Regions from separate parts of the Actinosynnema sp. NPDC053489 genome, predicted to be linked through region 1. Evidence: riboswitches for the same ligand, from Rfam matches in the RefSeq annotation. Region 1 holds a riboswitch; each other region holds the start of a gene.
What was found. Region 1 has a riboswitch for cobalamin ahead of ACIGNX_RS14250 (CbtB-domain containing protein). Riboswitches for the same ligand answer to the same signal wherever they lie in the genome.
Positions count from the first base shown of each region.

Region 2: linked by a shared signal. The riboswitch ahead of cobN (cobaltochelatase subunit CobN) and the one ahead of ACIGNX_RS14250 (CbtB-domain containing protein) in region 1 are both predicted to bind cobalamin.
Region 3: linked by a shared signal. The riboswitch ahead of ACIGNX_RS10915 (prenyltransferase/squalene oxidase repeat-containing protein) and the one ahead of ACIGNX_RS14250 (CbtB-domain containing protein) in region 1 are both predicted to bind cobalamin.

Region 1 covers NZ_JBITXT010000005.1:410,184-417,641, forward strand. Annotated here, with positions in the region: gene ACIGNX_RS14220 (ABC transporter permease) at 1-512, shown strand, start outside; gene ACIGNX_RS14225 (MFS transporter) at 745-1,191, opposite strand; gene ACIGNX_RS14230 (MFS transporter) at 1,191-1,904, opposite strand; gene ACIGNX_RS14235 (PAC2 family protein) at 2,176-3,072, opposite strand; gene ACIGNX_RS14240 (HAD family hydrolase) at 3,375-4,046, shown strand; gene ACIGNX_RS14245 (CbtA family protein) at 4,065-4,811, opposite strand; gene ACIGNX_RS14250 (CbtB-domain containing protein) at 4,823-5,008, opposite strand; cobalamin riboswitch at 5,039-5,221, opposite strand; gene ACIGNX_RS14255 ((2Fe-2S)-binding protein) at 5,262-5,921, opposite strand; gene ACIGNX_RS14260 (LysE family transporter) at 5,940-6,659, shown strand; gene ACIGNX_RS14265 (GNAT family N-acetyltransferase) at 6,844-7,284, shown strand; gene ACIGNX_RS14270 (hypothetical protein) at 7,295-7,458, shown strand, end outside.
Region 2 covers NZ_JBITXT010000007.1:416,385-423,842, forward strand. Annotated here, with positions in the region: gene cobN (cobaltochelatase subunit CobN) at 12-3,578, opposite strand; cobalamin riboswitch at 3,612-3,746, opposite strand; gene ACIGNX_RS19135 (hypothetical protein) at 3,754-4,803, shown strand; gene ACIGNX_RS19140 (precorrin-8X methylmutase) at 4,800-5,426, shown strand; gene ACIGNX_RS19145 (precorrin-2 C(20)-methyltransferase) at 5,423-6,880, shown strand; gene ACIGNX_RS19150 (cobalt-precorrin-6A reductase) at 6,855-7,458, opposite strand, start outside.
Region 3 covers NZ_JBITXT010000004.1:244,460-251,917, reverse strand. Annotated here, with positions in the region: gene ACIGNX_RS10920 (hypothetical protein) at 1-826, opposite strand, end outside; gene ACIGNX_RS10925 (CbiQ family ECF transporter T component) at 1-29, opposite strand, end outside; gene ACIGNX_RS10915 (prenyltransferase/squalene oxidase repeat-containing protein) at 823-2,124, opposite strand; cobalamin riboswitch at 2,217-2,339, opposite strand; gene ACIGNX_RS10910 (cytochrome P450) at 2,433-3,692, shown strand; gene ACIGNX_RS10905 (DMT family transporter) at 3,808-4,737, shown strand; gene ACIGNX_RS10900 (S8 family peptidase) at 4,915-6,096, shown strand; gene ACIGNX_RS10895 (PEP-utilizing enzyme) at 6,272-6,406, shown strand; gene ACIGNX_RS10890 (cellulose-binding domain-containing protein) at 6,542-7,458, shown strand, end outside.

The sequences.
Region 1 (7,458 bases):
AGGCGACGTTGCGGCTGCGGGCCGAGGAGACCGCGTTCCGCGCCGAGCCGGTGCTGGCCACGCCGGTCAGCCGGCTCGGGTGGGTCGGCTGCCACGCGCTGTTCGCCACGGTCGGCTCGGCCGTCGTGCTGGCCGCGGCGGGCTTGGGCGCGGGCCTGGTGCACGGCGCGCGCGTCGGCGACGTCGGCGGGCAGGTCGCGCGGCTGGTCGGGGCGGCGTTGGCGCACGTCCCGGCGGTGTGGGTGGTCGCGGGCCTCGCGCTGGCGCTGTTCGCGCTCGCGCCGAAGCTCGCGTCGGCGAGCTGGGCCCTCATCGTGGTGTTCCTGGTGCTCGGCCAGCTCGGGCCGCTGCTGCGGCTCGACCAGTGGGCGATGGACCTGTCGCCGTTCACGCACATCCCCAAGGTGCCGGGCGTGGAGCTCACGGCCACGCCGCTGCTGTGGCTGACGCTGGTCGCGGCGGCGTTGATCGGCGTGGCACTGGTCGGGTTCCGGCGACGGGACATCGGCTGATCCGAAAGAGACCTTCCGGAAGTCCTCTCTCAGGTTGCCGTCGGGGTCGTGGACCTCCCACGCCCCCGACGGGGCACCGACGTCGACGCGGCGAAGGCGTCGGCGCACCTCCACGACGGCGGCCAGGCGCTCGGCACGGCGCTGGCCGGCGTCCTCACGCCCGTGGCGGGCCTGTCGGCGCTGCTCGACGCCCAGGCCGGGTGGTACCCGGCGGCGGGGACCTCCGCCCTGGTCACGCCGGGCCGCCGGGTCGATGGTCGGCAGCCGCGACCCGCTCGCGCCGGGCCAGCAGGAGCGCGGGCGGCACCGTCGCGACCAGCCCGGCGGGCACCAGGAACGCGCTCACCGGATCGAGGTGGTACAGCGGCACGAACGCCACCGGCGACACCGCCGCACCCAGGAACCGGAACGACTGCACCACCGACACCGCCCCGCCCCGGTTGTCGCCCGAGGACAGCACGAGCGCGGTCAACCCGACGGTCACCGCCTGGCTGAACGCGCCCGCCACCGCCCACGACACCCCGACGGCCACCGAGGACGGCAGCAGGCCGACGCCGACGAGCAGCACCCCGCCGACCGCGGCGCTGGCCGACGTCCACCGCCGTGCCCCGAACCGGTCGACCGCCCACCCGGTCAACCGGGCGCTGAAGATCCCGACCAGCCCGAACCCGGTCAGCATCAGCCGCGCGGCCCCGCGCCCAAGCCGAACGCGTCACCCAGCCGCAGCGCCACCAGGAACGACACCCCGCCCAGGCAGCCCCAGCCGACGAACCCGGCCGCCGCCAACCGCAGCGTCCGCACCCGCCACGCGCTGCGCAGCCGCGGCCGCGCGCCGTCACGCGGCGGGTCGGCCGGCAACCCGACCACCGCCAGGACAGCCGCCACGACCGCCGCGCCGACGAACGCCCACCGCCACGAGAACCCGGCCGCCAGCCCGCCCACCAGCGGCGCGGACGTCTGCCCGGCCGCCTGCATGGACGCGAACACGCCCAGCGCCCGCCCCAACCGGGCCCTCGGCGTCACCGCCGCGATCGTCGCCAGCAGCAGGGGGGTGGTGAACGCGTTCGCGGCGCCCTGCACCGCCCGCCCGGCCATCAGCACGGGGAACGACCAGGCCACCGCGCACAGCACCGACGCCGACACGTACACGACGTAGGCGACCCGCACGGTCCGCCGCGCACCCCACCGCTCGCCCACCGTGCCGGAGACCAGCATGAGCCCGGCGAACGGCAGGAGGTACCCGCTGACCGTCGCCGCCGCCGCACCGGCCGAGGTGCCGAAGTCCCCGCCGACCTCGGGCAGCACGGACGACGTCACGGCCCCGCCGAAGGGCCCGAGGAACCCGCCCGCGTACAACGCCGCCAACCGCACCCGGGACCGCGGGTTGTCCACAGGCGGCACCTTCACCGACGACATCCCCGCCCTCGCGTGGCAGGGTTGAAGCAGGGGACCCCCGGGCGGGGACCTCTGCCCGGCACTGCGAGCCGCCCGATCCCGTCGGGGCTGGTCTTGTCAGGGCTGGTCCTGGCGAGACCGGTCTTGTCGGGGCTGGTCTTGTTAGGGCTGGTCCTGTCGGTGCCGGTCTTGTCAGGGCAGATCCTGGCGGGACCGGTCCTGTCGGTGCCGGTCCTGCCGCGACCGGCCCCGCGGGGACGAGCCCCGCTCACATCCCCGTCGGCCCGCGCCCCGGCCCCCGCCCCCGCCGCCGCAGGTAGCGCTCGAACTCCGCCGCGATCGCGTCGCCGCTGGCCTCGGTGATCTGGATCTCCGCGTCCCCGCGCTCCTCCAGCGCCCGCACGTAGTTGCGCACGTCCTCGTCCTCGTCGGCCATCTCGCTGACCGTGCGCTCCCACTCCTCGGCCTGCTCCGGCAGCGCCCCGAGGGGCACCTCGACGTCCAGCACCTCCTCCACCCGGTGCAGCAGGGCGAGCGTCGCCTTCGGCGAGGGCGGCTGGGACACGTAGTGCGGCACCGCCGCCCAGAACGAGATCGCGGGCACCCCCGCCTGCACGCACAGGTCCTGGAACACGCCGACGATCCCGGTCGGCCCCTCGTACCGCGACCGCTCCAGCCCGTACTTCGCCGCCGCCGCCTCGTCGTACGCCGTCCCCGTCACGGGCACCGGCCGCGTGTGCGGGGTGTCCATCAGCAGCGCGCCCAGCGTCACCACGGTGGTCACGCCCAGGTCCTCGATGTGGCCCAGCAGCTCGGACGCGAACTTCCGCCACCGCATGTTCGGCTCGATGCCGTGCACGAGCACCACGTCGGTCGACGACCCGGGCGGGCGGCACACCGACAGGCGCGTCGTCGGGAATTCCACCCTCCGGGTGACACCGTCCACGAGTCGGACCGTGGGGCGCGTCACCTGGAAGTCGTAGTAGTCGTCCGGATCGATCTCCGCCAACGGCGTCGCGTCCCACGTGAGCTGCAGGTGTTCGATGGCCGTGCTGGCGGCGTCTCCTGCGTCGTTCCACCCCTCGAACGCGGCAACCATGATCGGGTTGTTGAGCGGTTCGCTGGGGTCGAAGGGGGTCTGGGCGGCCTGGTCCGGATCGGTCACGCGGCCAGACTACGACCACCGGCTCACACCCGACGCCGTAGGCTGAGCGCATGTCGGGTCGTGTCACGCCGCCGGTCCCCGGCGCGCTCGCCGACCACGTCACCGTCACCGAGGGGGTAACGGCGGCCGCGCCGCGGGCCGTTGCCGTCACCGTGGACGATTTCGCAGGTCAGGAGTGTTCCAACGAGACCGGGCACGGCCTCGCGGACCGGTTCGGCGAGCCGCCGCGCCGGGGTGCCGAACCCACTGCCCGAAGCGCCGACGACCGCACCACCCGGAAGTGGAGTGACCAACGCGTGATCATGACGGTCGAGGCCGTGCTGTGGGACATGGACGGCACGCTGCTGGACTCCGAGAAGCTGTGGGACATCCCGTTGTACGAGTTCGTGGAGAAGCTGGGCGGCACGCTGTCCCGGGAGACCAGGGAGGCGATGGTCGGCTCCAGCGTGCCCCGCACGATGTCGATGCTGTTCGCCGAGGTCGGCGTGGACCGGCCCAGCGCGGAGGACGTCGCCGACGGCGCGGCGTGGATCATGCGGCGCACCGAGGAGGTGTTCCGCGCGGGCCTGCCGTGGCGGCCGGGCGCGCGTGAGGCGTTGCGGGCGGTCCGCGACTCCGGTGTGCCGATGGCGCTGGTGACGTCCACCGAGCGGCAGTTGACCGAGGTCGCGCTCGACACGATCGGCCGTGACCTGTTCGACGTCACGGTGTGCGGCGACGAGGTGGACCGCCGCAACAAGCCGCTGCCCGAGCCGTACCTCAAGGCCGCGCGCCTGCTCGGCGTCGACCCGACCCGGTGCGTGGCCGTGGAGGACTCGCCGACCGGCGTGGCCTCCGCCGTCGCCGCCGGCTGCACGGTGCTGGTCGTGCCGTGCGACGTGCCGGTGGAGCCGGGCGAGCGGCGCGTGTTCCGCGAATCCCTGGTCGGCGTCGACCTCCCGCTGCTGGCCGGCCTCGCGGGCGGGGCCGCCTGAGACGACCCCGCCCTGCGGTCACACCGCCGGCGCCACCTGCCGGACCCGGCGCGTGGCCGGGTCGACCAGCAGGCCGAACACCACGCCGAGACCGAGCCACAACGTGGCCGTCTCGGCCAGCGAGGCCAACCGGAACTCCCACAGCACCGACGCCGGCACGTCCGCCGGCACGGCGTCCGGCGTGGCCGGGAACGCGACCAGCAGCACGACCACCGCCGCCACCACGGCCAGCGCCACGGCGGTCGCGCGCACCGGCGACGACAGGTGGCCCAGCCGGGACGCCAGGTGGCTCGCGCCGAGCGCGACCAGCAGCCCGGCCGCGATCAACCCCAGGTAGAGCACCGTGCGGTACTCCACCGTGTCCGGGTCGCCCACCGCGGGCGGGTTGGCCGGGTACTTCACCGCGGGCAGCAGCGCCGCCGCGCCGAACGCGGCCACCGACAGCGCCACCGCCCGGGTAAACGGCGCCTTGCCGGGGAACCAGCGCCGCGCCCCCGCGTAGGCGGTGGCGAACAGCGCGCCGACGGCCAGGCCCACCAGCACCGCGGCGAGCACACCGCCGACCACCTGCGTGCCGCGGCTGAACACCTCGCCGTGGTCGTGACCCGCGCCCGGCTCGACCGGCCGGGCCTCTTCGACGGCCAGCGCCGCCCGGATCGGCACCTCGACCACCAGCACGCCGACCAGCCCCGCGAGCAGCCCGGACACCGCGCCCGCGCCGACACCCCGCAGCAGCAACCCCCGGTACGAGGACGTGTTCGCCATGTCGGCGCGCCCTAGTGGCACGGGACGCCGAGCGCGTGGCGCCCGTCGTGGAAGAACTCGTGCACGGCCTCGGCGGCGTGGCCGAGCGCGATGCCGTTCTCCTGCAGGACCAGCCACGCCACGATCAGCGCGACCAGGGCGACGGCGTAGGCCCACCGGGGGACGGGAGTGGAAAGGGGATGCGCGGGGCTCGTCATGACGGCCTCCTCCATACCTCGTGGAAGGTCAACAACAACTCGTGCCGCAGCCGGTCTCCTGACTCCCGGATCGACGCCGTCCCCGCGTCTTCCCAGCCGCGGCGCGGCCAGTGACGTTCTCGGCGGGTTGGCTCCCCGGTCACAGTGGCGAGGACCGCGCCGGATTCCCACCGGCTTCCCGTCCACTGCGGCGCCCGAACGGTAGATGTCGATCGAGGTCCGGCACAACCGACCAGACGAGTTGTCGTGTTCCTCACGTGCCGGGTCGGCGCGGCAGCGGGCAGTCGCCGCACGTGCCGCCGCCGTCGAGCCGGTAGTACAGGCAGCAGCTGCGCCGCCGGAACACCACCTCGCCGGGGAAGGGGGCGAACCCGCCGGTGTCGCGCAGCGGCGGGTCGGCGAACAGCTCGTCGATCAGCCCGGCGCAGTCGACACCGCTGCGGGCGATCGTGCGCAAGGCCCCCGCCACGGACGACCCGGCGTTGCCCCACAGCAGCCCGCGGGCGACGGGCGCGACCGCGCGGACCGCCTCGACCACCGGCTCCATCGACTCGGCGATGCCGACGCCCGCGACCGGGTCCTTCAGCCGCACCTGGAGCCCCTCCGGGCCGTAGCGCCACCAGACGTTGCCGGGGCGGACGTCCGGCGCCGTCCCGCCGACCGCGCGCGCGGCGACGACCGGGCTGAGCAGCCGCGCGGTGTAGCTCAGGAAGAACAGCGACGCGGCGACCCGCCGTTCGCCGGTGCGGTAGCGGACGCCGATCCGGTCGACGGCGTCGGCGAGGGCCGGCCCGCGCGGCAGGTCGGCGCCGTCGTGCCAGCCGTCGTCGGGCCGGCCGACGTCGAGGGCGAAGAACGGGCTGAGGCCGCGGATCTGCCGCAGGGTGGCCAGGACTCGGGCGAACTCGGACACGTGCCCTAGTCTGCCGCCGTGGACGCACTGGGCCTGGGCCTGGCCCTCGGCCTGACCGCGAGCCTCAGCCCCGGCCCGCTGCTGGTGCTGGTGGTGACCTCGGCGTTGCGGTCGGGCCGGCGGGCCGGAGCGCTGACCGCCTGCGCGCCGCTGCTGTCGGACGCCGTCGTGGTCGCGGTGACGCTGCTCCTGCTGGACCGCCTGCCCGTGCGGGCGCTGGGCGTGCTCGGCGTCGTCGGCGCGGTGTTCGTGGTGTGGAGCGGCCTGCGCACCGTCCGCGAAGCGCGAACCGCCACCCTGACCAACCGCCCCGTGACCCCCGCGCCGACCGCCCCGATCGCACCAACCACGGCTTCGCAGGAGTCCCCGCCCAGGGGAACCCTGAACTCGATCCTACCGACGCGGTCCGACAATTCCGGCACGTCGACCGGCGGCGAGGCCCTGCGCCGAGCGGTCCTGGTGAACCTGCTCAGCCCCCACCCGTGGATCGCCTGGGCCACCGCGCTCGGCCCGCTGACCGTCACCACCTGGCGCGCGTCACCGCTCGCGGGGTCGGCGTTCCTGATCGGCTTCTACCTCACCCTGGTCGGCGGCAAGGTCGTGATCGCCCTCCTGGTCGCCCGCGGCCGCCGCGGGCTCGGCGACACCGGCTACCGACGAGCCCTCACCGCCGCCGGCGCGCTGCTCGTGCTCGCGGGCGTGGCGATGGGTGTCCAGTTCGCCGCCTACGCGACGTAGAACGTCGGCAGGCCGCCCGCGCACCGGCGGGAGCAGGGTCGCCGGCCGGTCGTCCGCAGCGGGGGCCCGCGTTCGGCAAGGCCCGAGGGCCGAACAGCGGCGCCGCCGTCGTCCGGGGCGCGTTGCGGCGATCGCCACCGGATTTCGCTGGCGCTTCCGCCCGCGGCCACGCAGAATCCGCGCCATGCCGTGGCTCCCCGCTGACTTCGCCCACCCGACCCGCGTCCCGCTCGACGCCGAGCACCACCTCCGACCCATCCGGGAGTCCGATGTGGACATCGACTACCCCGCCGTGATGGGCTCGCGCGAGCGCCTCTGGGCCCGGTACGGGGAGAAGTGGGGCTGGCCGCCCGCCGACATGACCCACGAGCAGGACCGCGTCGACCTCGCCCGCCACGAACGCGAGCAGGACGCGCACGAGTCGTTCAACTACGCCCTCTTCGACGCCGCCGAGACCCAGCTGCTGGGCTGCGTCTACATCGACCCCGACGGCGCCGACGCCCGGATCTCGTGGTGGGTGGTGGACGAGTACGTGGGCACGGACCTGGAGCGCGCGCTGGACGCGTTCGTGCCGAAGTGGATCGCCGAGGTGTGGCCGTTCACCAGCCCGCACTACGGCGTCTAGGGTTCGCCGGGTGACCCAACCGGCCAAGTGGACCATCGTCTCGATCTGCCTCACCGTGCTCGCCGTGCTCGTGCCGTGGGCGCACTACGGCGACGTGGACGTGGAGCTGTCCCGGTTGCCGCTGTGGTGGGCCTACCTCGGCGCGGCGGTCGTGATGCACGCGTGCTCACGCGT
Region 2 (7,458 bases), on a different contig from region 1:
CGGGCGTCGGGTCAGCGGCCGTCCTCCAGGTCGCCCTCGGTCTCCAGGTAGGCGTTGCGCAGCGCCTCCAGCGTCGCCTGTTCCGGGTGCTCCCACATGCCCCGCTCGGCCGCCTCCAGCAGCCGCTCGGAGATGCCGTGCAGCGCCCAGGGGTTGGACCGCTCCAGGAACTCCCGGTTCACCGGGTCCAGCACGTAGCTCGCCGCGAGCTGCTCGTACATCCAGTCGGCGACCACGCCGGTGGTGGCGTCGTAGCCGAACAGGTAGTCGACCGTCGCGGCGAGTTCGAACGCGCCCTTGTAGCCGTGCTCGCGCATCGCGGCCAGCCACCGCGGGTTGACGACGCGGGCGCGGAAGATCCGGTTCGTCTCCTCGTGCAGCGTCCTGGTCCGCACGGCGTCGGGCCGCGTGCTGTCGCCGACATAAGCGGCGGGCGCTTTCCCGGTCAACGCGCGGACGGTCGCCACCATCCCGCCGTGATATTGGAAGTAGTCGTCGGAATCGGCGATGTCGTGCTCGCGGGTGTCGATGTTCTTCGCCGCGACCGCGATGCGCTTGTAGGCGCTCTCCATCGCCGGCCGCGCTTCCACGCCGTCCAGTTCCCGGCCGTAGGCGTAGCCGCCCCACACCGCGTAGACCTCGGCCAGATCGGCGTCGTCGCGCCAGTTCCGGCTGTCGATCAGCGGCAGCAGGCCGGCGCCGTACGCGCCCGGTTTGCTGCCGAAGATGCGCATTGTCGAGCGGCGCGGGTCGTTGTGCTCCGCGAGATCGGCTTGGGCGTGCGCGCGCACGTAGTTGTCCGACGCCGACTCGTCCAGGTTCGCGACCAGTCGCACCGCGTCGTCGATCAGTGCCACAACGTGCGGGAATGCGTCGCGGAAGAAGCCGCTGATGCGGACCGTGACGTCGATTCGCGGCCGGTTCAGCTCCGCGAGCGGGATCACCTCCAGCCCGGTCACCCGGCGCGAGCCCTCGTCCCACAGCGGCCGCACGCCCAGCAGCGCGAGCACCTCGGCGATGTCGTCGCCCGACGTGCGCATGGCGCTGGTGCCCCACACCGACAGGCCGACCGACGGCGGCCACTGCCCCGTCTCCGCGCGGTAGCGCTCCAGCAGCGAGTCGGCCATGGCCTGCCCGGTCTCCCAGGCCAGCCGCGACGGCACCGCCTTGGGGTCGACCGAGTAGAAGTTGCGGCCCGTCGGCAGCACGTTCACCAGCCCGCGCAGCGGCGAGCCGCTGGGACCGGCCGGGACGTAGCCGCCGTCCAGCGCGTGCAGCACGTTGGTCAGCTCGTCCGCGGTGCGGGCGAGCCGGGGCACGACCTCCAGCGCGGCGAACTCCAGGATGCGCGCCACGGCGTCGTCGTCGGTGAGGGTCCGGGCCGCGGCCACGTCCCACCCGGCGTCCTCCATGGCCTGCACGAGCGCGCGGGCCCGTTCCTCGACCCGGTCGGTCTCGACGCGGTCACCGCCGCCCTCGGCCAGGCCCAGCGCCTCCCGCAGGCCCGGCAGGGCGGCCACCTGGCCCGCCCACACCTGCTTGGCCTGCAGGATCGCCAGCACCAGGTTCACCCGCGCCGCGCCGGTGGGCGCCGCGCCCAGCACGTGCAGGCCGTCGCGGATCTGGACGTCCTTGATCTCGCACAGCCAGCCGTCGACGTGCAGGATCAGCTCGTCGAACTCCGCGTCGTGCGGCCGGTCCGCGAGCCCGAGGTCGTGGTCGAGCTTCGCGGCCTGGATGAGGGTCCAGATCTGGGCCCGGATGGCCGGCAGCTTGGCCGGGTCCATCGCGGCGATGTTGCCGTGCTCGTCCAGCAGCTGCTCCAGCCGGGCGATGTCGCCGTAGCTGTCGGCGCGGGCCATCGGCGGCACGAGGTGGTCGACCAGGGTGGCGTGCGCCCGGCGCTTGGCCTGCGTGCCCTCGCCCGGGTCGTTGACCAGGAACGGGTAGATCAGCGGCAGGTCGCCCAGGGCCGCGTCCGGGCCGCAGCCCGCCGACAGGCCGACGGTCTTGCCGGGCAGCCACTCCAGGTTGCCGTGCTTGCCCACGTGCACGACGGCGTCCGCGCCGAACTCGTCCTCCAGCCAGCGGTAGGCGGCCAGGTAGTGGTGGCTCGGCGGCAGGTCCGGGTCGTGGTAGATGGCGATCGGGTTCTCGCCGAACCCGCGCGGCGGCTGCACCATCACCACGACGTTGCCCGAGCGCAGCGCGGCCAGCACGATCTCGCCGTCGGGGTCGCCGGACCGGTCCACGAACAGCTCGCCGGGTGCCTCGCCCCAGTGCCGCTCCACCTCCCGCCGGGTGTCTTCCGGGAGGGTGGCGTACCACTTGCGGTAGCGGGCCGCGGGCAGCCGCACGGGGTTGCCCCGCAGGTGGTCCTCGGTGAGCCAGTCGGCGTCCTGGCCGCCGGCGGCGATGAGCGCGTGGATCAGCGCGTCGCCGTCGAGGTCGGCCACGCCGGGCAGCTCGTCGCCGATGTCGTAGCCGCGCTCGCGCATCGCGGCGAGCAGCCGCACCACGCTGGCCGGGGTGTCCAGGCCGACGGCGTTGCCGATGCGGGAGTGCTTGGTCGGGTACGCCGACAGCACGACCGCGATGCGCCGTTCGGCCGGCGGGACGTGGCGCAGCCTGCCGTGCCGCACGGCGATGCCCGCGACCCGGGCGGCCCGCTCCTCGTCGGCCACGTAGACGGTCAGGCCGTCCTCGTCGACCTCCTTGAACGAGAACGGCACGGTGATGATCCGGCCGTCGAACTCGGGGATCGCGACCTGGGTGGCGGTGTCCAAAGGGGACAGACCGTCGTCGTTGCCGTCCCAGGCGGCGCGGCTGCTCGTCAGGCACAGGCCCTGCAGGATCGGCACGTCGAGGGCGGCCAGCGCGCCCACGTCCCAGGCGTCGTCGTCACCGCCGGCGGACGCCGCGGCGGGCTTGGTGCCGCCGGCGGCCAGCACGGTGACGACCAGGGCGTCGGCCTTGCCCAGCTCGGCCAGCAGCTCCGGCTCCGCGGCGCGCAGCGAGGCGCAGTAGACCGGCAGGGGGCGACCGCCCTTGGCCACGATCGCGTCGCACAGGGCGTGCACGAACGCGGTGTTGCCGGCCACGTGGTGGGCGCGGTAGTACAGGACGGCGACGGTCGGGCCCTGGTCCGGGTCCTGGCGCTCCAGCAGCCCCCAGGTGGGCGTGGGCTCGGGCGGCGCGAAGCCGTGCCCGGTGAGCAGCACGGTGTCGGAGAGGAAGCGGTGCAGCTGGGCGAGGTTCGCCGCGCCGCCGTGCGCGAGGTAGGCGTGGGCCTCGGCGCACACGCCGCCGGGCACGGTCGACAGCTCCATCAGCGGCGCGTCCGGGTTCTGCTCGCCGCCCAGCACGACGACCGGCAGCCCCGAGGCGAGGAGCCGGTCGAGCCCCTCCTCCCACATCCGGCGACCGCCCAGGATGCGCACGACCACCAGGTCGACGCCCTCGACCAGCGCCGGGAGGTCGTCGGCCGCCGTGCGGGCGGGGTTGGCCAGGCGGTAGTCCGCGCCGCTGGCCCGGGCCGACAGCAGGTCCGTGTCGGAGGTCGACAACAGCAGGATCACGTGCGTGCTCCATCCCTCGGGGGTCCTCGCCCCGGTCGTAGGGGACGGCGAGCGGAGTTCCTGACTCCCGGGGCCTCCCCCGGTCACAGTGGCGGGACCGCGCCGGACTCGCACCGGCTTCCTCCTGCTGCTTCGCCGTTCGGAGGTCACCCTAACGGCAGTTAGCATCCAGTCCATGCCCACGGCTTCTCCCGCGCCCCTCGCCGGCGGACCCGCGTCGGCCGGTCGAACCCGCCCGGACGCCTGCCCCGGCGCCGTCGACGTGCACCGGGCCGCCGACGGCGGCCTGGCGCGCGTCCGCGTGCCCGGCGGCACGTTGAGCGCCGCGCAGGTCGACGTGCTGCGGGCCGCCGCGATCGAGCTGGGCGACGGGGTGCTCGAACTGACCTCACGGGCGAACCTGCAGATCAGGGGCCTGGCGCCGGGTGCGGAGCACGAGCTGGGGGCACGGCTGCGCGCCGTCGGCCTGCTGCCCTCGCCGACGCACGAGCGGGTGCGCAACATCGTCGCCGCGCCGCTGGAGGACAACCAGGCGCTGGTCGACGCGATCGACGCGGAGCTGTGCGCGACGCCGGAACTGGCGTCCCTGCCCGGGCGGTTCCTGGTCACGGTGGGTGGCGCGGTGAGCGGCCTGTCGGGTGACATCGGGCTGGTCGGTGACGCGTTGTTCCTGGCCGGCCACGATTCAGGGCTGCGGGTGACCGACCCGGTGGCGGCCGTGGTGACCGCCGCGCGCGTGTTCGCCGGCATCCGCGGCGACGCCTGGCGGCTGTCCGAAGTGGACGGCGGTGTGCCGAAGATCACGGCGGCGTTGGGCGTTCCGGGTGACGCCCGGGTCGCGCCGGCTGTGACGCCCGTCGCACCCGGCGCGCACGGCGAGGTGGTGGTGGCGGGTGTGCCGCTGGGCCGGTGGGACGCCCGGCTGCTCGCCGGAGTGCCCGTGCGGCTGACGCCGTGGCGCAGCGTGGTCGTGCCGGCCGGCAGCGACACCAGCGGCCTGTTCACCTCGGCGGACTCGCCCTGGCACGGCGTCAGCGCGTGCACCGGCAGCCCCGGTTGCGCGAAGTCGCTGGCCGACGTGCGCGCCGACGCGGCCCGCTGGGCGCGGTCCCGGAGCACGTCCGGCCGGGCGCACTGGTCCGGTTGCGCACGCCGGTGCGGCAGGCCCGCCGGCGACGTGGTGGAGTTCGTCGCGACCGGCGGCGGCTACGAGGAGATCAGGTGACCAGCTACATCAGGGACGGCGCGGAGATCTACCGCCGGTCCTTCGCCACCATCCGCGCCGAGGCGGACCTGGCGCGGTTCCCGGAGGACGTGGCCCGGGTGGTGGTGCGGATGATCCACGCCTGCGGGATGGTCGACCTGGTCTCCGACGTCGACTTCTCGCCCGACGTCGTGCGCGCCGCGCGGGCGGCGCTGCTGGCCGGCGCGCCGATCCTGTGCGACGCGCAGATGGTCGCGGCGGGCGTGACGCGGCGGCGGCTGCCCGCGGACAACGAGGTCGTGTGCACGTTGGGCGACCCGCGCGTGCCGGGGCTGGCGGCGGAGCTGGGCACCACGCGCAGCGCCGCGGCGCTGGAGCTGTGGGGCGACCGGCTGGACGGCGCGGTGGTCGCCGTCGGCAACGCGCCGACCGCGCTGTTCCACCTGCTCGACCTGGTCGCGGCGGGTGCGCCCCGACCGGCGGCCGTGCTCGGCGTGCCGGTGGGGTTCATCGGCGCGGCGGAGTCGAAGGACGCCCTGGCGGCCAACGCCCTGGGGTTGGAGCACCTGGTCGTGCGCGGTCGGCGGGGTGGCAGCGCCATGACCGCGGCGGCGCTCAACGCGATCGCGAGCGAGGAAGAATGACGGGCAGGCTGTACGGGGTCGGGGTGGGTCCGGGCGACCCGGAGCTGGTGACCGTCAAGGCGGCGCGGCTGATCGGCGAGGCGGACGTGGTCGTGTTCCACAGCGCGCGGCACGGGCGCAGCGTGGCGCGCCGGATCGCCGAGCCCTACCTGCGCGAGGGCCAGGTCGAGGAGCAGCTCGTCTACCCGGTCACGACCGAGGACTCCGACGACTACCAGGGCGAGATCGACGCGTTCTACGAGGAGTGCGCGGCGCGGCTGGCCGCGCACCTCGACGCCGGCCGCACGGTGGTGGTGCTGGCGGCGGGCGACCCGTTCTTCTACGGCTCCTACATGCACCTGCACAAGCGGTTGGCGCACCGCTACCCGGCCGAGGTGGTGCCGGGCGTGACGTCGGTGAGCGCGGGCGCGGCGGTGATCGGGCGACCGCTGGTGGAGCGGGACGAGGTGCTGACCGTGCTGCCGGGCACGTTGCCGGCGGACACCCTCGCCGGGCACCTGGCCGGCGGCGACCCCGTGGCGATCATGAAGCTGGGGCGGACGTTCCCGCGGGTGCGCGAGGCGCTGGCGCGGGCCGGGCGGCTGGACGAGGCGTGGTACGTGGAGCGCGCCACGACGGGGGCGCAGCGCACCGCGCCGCTGTCCGAAGTGGACCCCGACGGCGTGCCGTACTTCTCGTTGGCGCTGCTGCCGAGCAGGCCCGCGCGCCGGCCCGCCGGTGCGGGCGAGGTCGTGGTGGTCGGGCTGGGCCCGGCCGGGCCCGAGTGGCTGACGCCGCAGGCCCGCCGCGCGCTGGCCGACGCCGACGACCTGGTCGGCTACGTGACCTACCTGGACCGGGTGCCGGTGGACCCCCGGCAGCGGCGGCACGCGTCGGACAACAAGGTGGAGGCCGAGCGGGCCGCGTTCGCGCTGGACCTGGCCAAGCGCGGGCGGCGGGTCGCGGTGGTGTCGTCCGGCGACCCGGGCGTGTTCGCGATGGCCAGCGCGGTGCTGGAGGTGGCGGGCGAGGAGCAGTTCGCGGGCGTGCCGGTGCGGGTGCTGCCGGGGTTGACCGCGGCGCACGCCGTGGCCAGCCGGGTCGGCGCACCGCTGGGCCACGACTACTGCGTGGTGTCGCTGTCGGACCGGCTCAAGCCGTGGGACGTGATCGAGGAGCGGCTGGGGGCGGCGGCGCGGGCCGACCTGGTGCTGGCGATCTACAACCCGGCCTCGCGCAGCCGCACGTGGCAGGTGGACAAGGCGCGGGACGTGCTGCTGCGGCACCGCTCCCCCGACACGCCGGTGGTCGTCGGGCGTGACGTCGGCGGGCCGGAGGAGTCCGTGCGGGTGGTCCGGCTGGCGGACCTGGACGCGTCCACCGTGGACATGCGCTGCCTGCTGCTGGTGGGCTCGTCGCAGACGCGGGTCAGCCCGCGCGGCGCGGTGTTCACCCCGCGCCGCTACCCCGGCTGAGCCACTCGACGGCCTCGGCCACGGTTTCCACCAGCGGCGCGGGCGGTGGCGGCGGCCGGCGCACGACCACGACCGGGATGCCGAGCAGGCGCGCGGCCGTCAGCTTGGCCGCCGTCATCGGCCCGCCGCTGTCCTTGGTGACCAGCACCTCGACCCGGTGCTCCCGCATCAGCGCCAGCTCACCGTCCACTGTGTACGGTCCGCGGTCCAGGACGAGGTCCAGCCGCGGGTTCGGCGGGTCGGGCGGGTCGACCGTGCGGGCGACGCCCGCGGTGAACGCGGCCAGGTCGCGCCGCCCGGTGGTGACGAACGCCCGGCGGCCGGCGACGAGCGCGGCGGCCTCGGCGACGGTGTCCACGTACCGCCAGCCGTCCTCGGGCGGCCAGCCGGGGCGGCGCAGAACGAGGAACGGCGTGCCGGTCTCGGCGGTGGCGGCCAGGGCGTTGGCCGTGATGCGGTCGGCGAACGGGTGGGTGGCGTCCACGACGGCGGCCACCCGTTCGGCCCGCAGGTAGGCCACCAGCCCGGCGACACCGCCGAAGCCGCCGACGCGGACCTCGCCCTCCGGCAGCTTCGGG
Region 3 (7,458 bases), on a different contig from region 1:
CCGCCCGGGCGCGCCGCCGCGCGGTCCACGCGCCGAGGCCGGCCAGGGCCGCGACCACCGCGATCCCGACGACCGGCCCGACCGTGCCGCCGGACGACGTGCCGGCCGTCGGCTCCACGGCCGCGGGCGTCCCGGCGGGTGGTGCGGTGGACGAGGAGGTCGTGCTTCCCGTCGTGGTCGCGGACGTGGGTGCCGCGGTCGTCGGCTCGGCCGTCGTGGTCGCGGCGGTCGCCTCCGGCGTGGCTCCCGGTTGGTCGGGTCGCGCCGCCGGGGGAGCCGGTTGACCCGGTTGGGCAGGTTGACCGGCTTGACCGGGTTGGGCGGGCGGCGCCGGTTGGGCCGGTGCGGGCGCGGGTGGTTGTTGCGCGGGTGGTTGCGGCGCCGGCGGTGCGGGCGGCGCGATGCCCGGCTGCTGACCCGCGCCGAACGCCCAGCCCTCCACGGTGCCCGGCGCGGGGTCGTACCCGCCGGCGCTCGTGGCGCTGTAGACCCAGGAGCCACCGGGCTGCCCGTGCCAGTAGCCCCAGTACGCGGTGGTGGGGGAGGCGGTGACGCAGGGGTCGCTGCCCGGTTGGCCGTTGATCCGGCACACGAAGCCGGGCTGCCGGGCGGCGAACGTGTAGCCGAACCCGGCGGCGGTCAGCGCGCCCGTCCCGGAGGACGGGTCACCCGGGGCGCACCCGGTGCGCACCCCGCCGCCGAGCGCGCCGAAGTCCACGACCACCGTGACGCCCGCGCAGCCCGCGGCCCGGGCCGTGAGCGGGGCGTGCGCCATCGCGAGCCCGACGACGGCGACCGCCACCGACGCCCGCCACCACCCGGTCACCTGCCGGCACCCGCGTACCGCTTGCGCGCCAGCACGACCGCGAGCACGCCGCCGACCAGCAGCAGCGCGCCGACCCACAGCATCGGGCCGACCTCCGCGCCGGTGCGGGCGAGGGTGCCGCCGTTGGCCGCCACCACGACCACGGCGGTCGTCGTGCCGGTGGTGGTCGCGGCGGACGTGGTCGTCGGCTCCGCGGTGGTGGTGCCGGCCGTCGTGGTGGTGGTCGTGGTGGTGGCGCCCGACGTGGGCGTGGTCGTGGTGGCCGGGCAGTCCAGCACGGGCGCGCCCGCCTGGCCGCCCCGCGCCGTCAGGTCGGCGAAGTTGACACCGACCAGGCCCAGCACGCCCTGCGCGCTCGCCCGCAACGAGGTGGTCGTCGTGAACCCGGACCGGTCGAACGCGATCGCGCCCCGGTCGGGCTCCGCCGCCGCGCAGCCGACCTGCAACGACCGCAGGAACGCGGTCGCGCGGTCCGCCGCGGCCGTGCGACCGCCCGCGCGCAGCGCCTGGGCGGCCAGGCCGGTGCTGTTGGCGTTGCCCTCGCCGGTCTGGCCCTCGTCCAGGAACCCGCCGCCGGACTGCTGGGCGGCGGTCAGCCAGTCGAGCGCTTCGGCCGCCGGACCGCCCCGGTCGACGGCGAGCAGCGCCTGCACGACCATCGCGGTGGCGTCCACGTGCGAGGCGCACGTGGCGGCCTCCAGCACCAGCGGGAACCCGCCGTCGGGGCACTGGGTGCCGACGAGGTAGTCGACGGCGGCCTGCGGCGCGCCCCGCCACCGGTCCAGCGCGAGCACGGCGAACGCCTGGGTGAAGCCGTTGGAGTAGTCGCCGTACTGCGACTTGTCCCGGAACCGGCCGGACGGCGCCTGGAGCGCGGTGAGGCCCGCGACCAGGTCGACGCCGCCGAAGGCCGTCGGGTCCTGCCCGCGCGCCTGCACGGCCAGGGCCAGCTTCGCGTGCGCGCCCGCGTAGGACTCGGCGGGGTCGCCGGAGTGCAGGTAGCCGTTGACCACGTCGGGCTCGGCGAGCCAGGCGGCGGCCTTGTCGGCGCTGTCGGACGCCACGCCGGCGGCGGTGAAGGCGAACAGGGCGTCGAGGGTGAGGCCGTGGTCGGGGTAGGCGACGCCGTCGTAGACGTTCTCGAAGTGGTCGCCGTCGACCAGCTGCCGGGCGAGCCAACCGGCGGCGGCGTCGGCGACGTCCGTCGTCGGCACGGCCCGCGCCTCGGCGGCGGGGACCACCGCGAGCGCGGTGACGGCGGCGGCGGCGATGACGGCGGCGGTCCGTCTCAACGACATGTTCGGCCTTTCCGGGGCGCGAGGCGCGAGCGGACCCCGGACTGCCGTGACCGACCTCCCCCGGGGCTCCGACCCGTTGACCTCGACGGTGTCTGGAGCGTGGCACGTGCGACGGGTGTTCGGGCTCGTCCTTCTCGGACCTACCGTTGCGGGTCAGCGCCGGATTTCGACCGGCTTCCCCCGTTTCGCGCGCGATTGCCGATCGTCTGTCACGGATCATGGTGTGTCAATCCGCCTCTGGCGCGATGCTGCTCACCCCGACGGCCGGTTACCGTCGGGCGATTCGATCTGGGGAAGAGGGGTGTTCGATGACGACTCTGGCGTCCGTGCGCGACGGCTTGGTGGCGTGGGTCGCACGGCGTTCGGCGACGCGGTGGGTGCTGGGCAAGATCGGCTCGCGGGCGTTGTCGCTGCTCCCGGACCGTGCGCTGGTCCCGTTGAAGCGGGACGGGGTGGTCCCGGTCGCGGAGCTGGAGCGGATGCGGGACAGCGGTGCGGTGCACCGGATCCCGGTGCCGTTCGGCCTGCGCGTGTGGCTGGTCACCGGCCTGGAGGAAGCCAAGAAGGTGCTTTCCGACACAGGTGCGTTCAGCAACGACTACGCGCGGCTCGGCGCGGCGGTCGGCCGGATCGAGCAGTCGCCCGGCGGCCTGGGCTTCGCCGACCCGCCCGACCACACCCGCCTGCGCAAGCTGCTCACGCCCGAGTTCACCATGCGCCGGCTGTCGCGGCTCGTGCCGCGCATCGACGCGATCGTCACCGAGCGGCTCGACGCGATGGAGACCGCGACCGGGCCGGTCGACCTGGTCAAGGAGTTCGCGCTGCCGATCCCGTCGCTGACCATCTGCGAGCTGCTCGGCGTGCCCTACGAGGACCGCGACCGGTTCCAGGAGCTGGCGGCGGCGCGGTTCGACCTGTTCGGCGGCGCGGGCCAGGCGTTGGGCGCCATCTCGGAGTCGCTGTCCTACATGGAGGAGATCGTGCGCCGCGAGCGGCGGTCGCCCGGTGACGGCCTGATCGGCTCGATCATCCGCCAGCACGGCGACGACGTGAGCGACGTCGAGTTGGCCGGCCTCGCCGACGGCGTGCTGACCGGCGGGTTCGACACCACGGCGTCGATGCTCGCGCTCGGCGCGATCGTGCTGCTCAAGGACGATGCCGCGCGTGCGGCGATGCGCGACGACGACGCCGCTGCCGCGCCGCTGGTGGAGGAGCTGCTGCGGCACCTGAGCGTGGTGCAGGTGGCGTTCCCGCGGTTCGCCCGGCACGCGCTGCGGGTCGGCGAGCAGCAGATCGAGGAGGGCGACGTCGTCGTGGTGTCGCTGTCGGCGGCCAACCGCGAGGAGGCGTCCGACTTCGACGCGGGCCGGCCCGCCACGTCGCACCTCGCGTTCGGCTTCGGCGCGCACCGGTGCGTGGGCGCGGAGCTGGCCCGGATGGAGCTGCGCGCGGCCTACCCGGCCCTGCTGCGCCGCTTCCCCCGGCTGCGGCTGGCCGACGAGCGCCCGGCGTTCCGCGCGGCGTCGATCGTCCACGGCGTCGACCGGCTGTTCGTCCACACGCGCTGAGCGGGCTCCTCGCCGGGTGCGGGAGCGCCCGCGCCCGGCGACTTTGCAGCTCGGCTTAACGATTCGTCATGAGGTTTCACTTTTCTTGAAGCCGGTCGTGGATCACGGTGGTCCCATGACCGGACGAAGCGTGGTGCGGATGGGGGCGCTGGCCCTGCTGTGGGGCTCGGTGTTCCTGTGGATCGAACTGGCCCTGACCGGGCTGTCGCCGGCCGTGATCACCGCGACCCGCTGCGCGCTGGGCGCCCTCACCCTGTGGGTGGTGGCCCGCCTCGGCCGCCGGCGGTTGCCACGACGGCTCTGGGGGCACCTCGCGGTCGCCGCGTTCTTCTGCAACGCGCTGCCGTTCCTGCTGTTCGCCGTCGGGCAGCGGACCGTGGACTCCGGGGTGGCGGGCGTGCTCAACGCGACCACCCCGTTGTTCGCCCTCCTCATCGGACTGGTCACCGGCACGGACCGCGGCGCGGTGGCGCTGCGGCTGCTCGGCCTGGTCGTCGGGTTCGGCGGGGTGGTGCTGATCTTCGCGCCCTGGCGGGGGACCGGCGTCCCGGTCGCGGGCGCGGTGGCGCTGCTCGGCGCGGCGGCCTCCTACGCGGTGGCGTTCGCGTACATGGGCCGCAAGCTGGTCGGCAAGGGCGCTCCGGTCGCCGTGTCCGCCGCCCAGCTCGTCGCCGCGACCGGGCTGAGCGCGCTGCCGCTGCCGTTCGACCGGACCCCGACGACCCCGAACGCGACGGCGATCGTCGCGGTGGTGGTGCTCGGGGTGTTCGGCACCGGCTGCACGTTCATCCTCAACTACCGGATCATCGAGGAGGAGGGGCCGACGAGCGCGGCCACCGTCGGCTACCTCCTGCCGGTCGTCTCCGTGGCGCTGGGGGCGGTCGTGCTGGACGAGCCGCTGACCCCGCGAGTCGTGGTGGGGATGGCGGTCGTCCTGGCCGGGGTCGCCCTGACCCGACTGGCGCTGACCCGACTGGCGCTGACCCCGGCCGGCACTGGCCCGGTCGGTGCGCGACAAGCGCCCGGTCGAGCGACGCGGCCGTGACCTGTTGGCCGCCACGTCCACCGAGGGTGACGGTCCGGCGGCCGTCCGGCCGACCTTCGTTGACGGCGGCATAACACCTGGTCAGGCTGCTTGTTGGAACCTCGGGGGAGCGACCGTCGGCTCCGTCAACCCTGCGTCGGGGCCCGCCCGTCGGGGTTCACCCGAAGGAGCCAACTCGTGCGCCCTCTTCACCGAACGCTCATCGTGCTGACGGTGGCGTGCACCGCCGCCGGCCTCACCGCCGGGGTCTCGTCCGCCGCACCCGCGCACCGGGCCGCCGTCATCACCGCGACGGCGTCCGCGACCGTGCGGCCGATCAAGGACTCCTACATCGTCTCGCTCGGCGTCACGGCCCGCGGCGGCGCGAGCGTGGCCGCCGCGGCGGGCGTCACGCCGACCCACGTCTGGGACGCGGCGCTGCACGGCTTCGCCGCCAAGCTCACCCCGGCGCAGCTGCGCGAGCTCAGCCGCGACCCGGCGGTCGCCACGATCGAGCAGGACGTGCTCGTCACCGACGCGCTCGACGCCACCCAGACCAACCCGCCGTCGTGGGGCATCGACCGCATCGACCAGCGCGCCCTGCCGCTGTCGGCGAGCTACACCTACAACTCCACAGGCGCGGGCGTCCACGCCTACGTCATCGACACCGGCATCACGCCGAGCCACCCGGACTACGGCGGGCGGGCGACGTTCGACTACAACGCCATCGACACGGACAACACCGACTGCCACGGTCACGGCACGCACGTGGCGGGCACGGTGGGGTCGGCCACGTACGGGGTCGCCAAGGGCGTGCGGCTGCACGGCGTGAAGATGATGAACTGCTCGGGCAGTGCCACCACCACCGCGGCGCTCAACGCGATCAACTGGGTGACGGCCAACCACACCAAGCCGGCGGTCGCGAACACGTCGTGGAACTTCACCGCGTCGGCCAGCCTGGAGACCGCGATCCGCAACATGATCGCCGCGGGCGTCTTCCTGGCCACGTCGGCGGGCAACACGGGCGGCAACTCGTGCGACCGCCTGCCTCGCAAGGTCGAGACCGCCAGCGTGGTCGCTTCGTCGACGAGCGCGGACGTCCGGTCCTCTTCCTCCAGCACGGGGCCGTGCGTCGACGTCTACGCCCCGGGCAACCTGATCGTCTCGACCGTGCGCACCGGCGGCGCGGGCACGATGAGCGGCACCTCCATGGCCACGCCGCACGTGACGGGCGTGGCCGCGCTGTACAAGCAGCGGTTCGGCGACCAGCCCTCGGCCACCGTGCACGACTGGATCAACGCGAACGCCACGCCGAACGTCGTGAGCGGCGGCAGCACGGGCAGCACGGTGAACCGCCTGCTGTTCACCAACGGCCTGTGATCCCGGCCCGGCGCGCGGGGACCGACCCCTTTCCCGCGCGCCGGGACCCGGAACCGGGACCACTCGCGCCCACCCGCCTCGGAGCGCGCGACGTCCCGGTTCCCGGTACGGACCCGGTTGACGCCGGGGCCACTCGACACCGCTGTTCCCGCAGGTCGCTGCCATCGTCACCGATGTGGGCTCCCCGCTGTCGCACGCCGCCGCCGTCGCCGGGGAACCGGGCATCCCTGCCGTAGTCGGCTGCGGCAACGCCACCACCCGATCAGGACCGGTGACCGCGTCCGCGTGGACGGCGGGCGCGGCCTGGTGACCGTGCTGGGCCGATCCGGCCGCCCGGCACGCGTCCGAGCGGCCGTTGCGGCAGGCGGCCTATTCCATTGCGGTGACGGGATCGTTACAGTCGGTTTCTGGGAACGCTCCCAGAAACGACAACGAAGGGGTTGTTGTGCGAAATCTTCTGGCGGCGGTGGCCGCTGTGGTGTCGATAGCCGGGTTGGTGGTGATCGGCGGGACCAGCACCGCGGGTGCGGCCCCCGTCTGCGCCGTGGACTACAAGCTCAACCAGTGGGCCAACGGGTTCACCGCCAACGTGACCGTGACCAACCAGTCCGCTCCGGTCACCTCGTGGAAGCTCACCTGGACCTTCCCCGGCAACCAGTCGGTCACCTCCGGCTGGAGCGCCGACGTGAAGCAGTCCGGCGCCGTCGTGACGGCGTCCAACATGCCGTGGAACGGGACGCTGGGCACGGGCGCGAGCGCCCAGTTCGGCTTCCAGGCCACCTACAGCGGTACGAACGCGGTGCCGACCGACTTCGCGTTCAACGGCGTCTCGTGCAGTGGTGACGGTCCGACGACGACCACGACCAGCACCACCACGACGACCAGCACCACCACGAGCACGACCACGACGACGACCACGACCGACAACCCGCCGGTCGGCTGCGGCTCGGCGGCGGTGTGCGACGACTTCGAGCAGCAGAACGGGTCCACCCCGTCGGGCCGCTGGACCGTCGGCGCGGCCAACTGCACCGGCCAGGGCACGGTCAGCGTCGACAGCTCCGTCGCGCACAGCGGCCGGAAGTCGGTGCGGGTCAACGGCGGGTCCGGGTACTGCAACCACATCTTCTTCGGCACCCCGGTCAGCGGGTCGTCGACCCTGCACGGCCGGTTCTACGTCCGCCACACCACGGCCCTGCCGGCGTCGCACGTCACGTTCATGGCGATGAAGGACTCCGCCGACGGCGGCAGGGACCTGCGCATGGGCGGCCAGAACTCGGCGCTGCAGTGGAACCGCGAGTCCGACGACGCCACCCTGCCGGAGCAGAGCCCGGCGGGCGTGGCCAAGAGCAAGCCGCTGCCCAC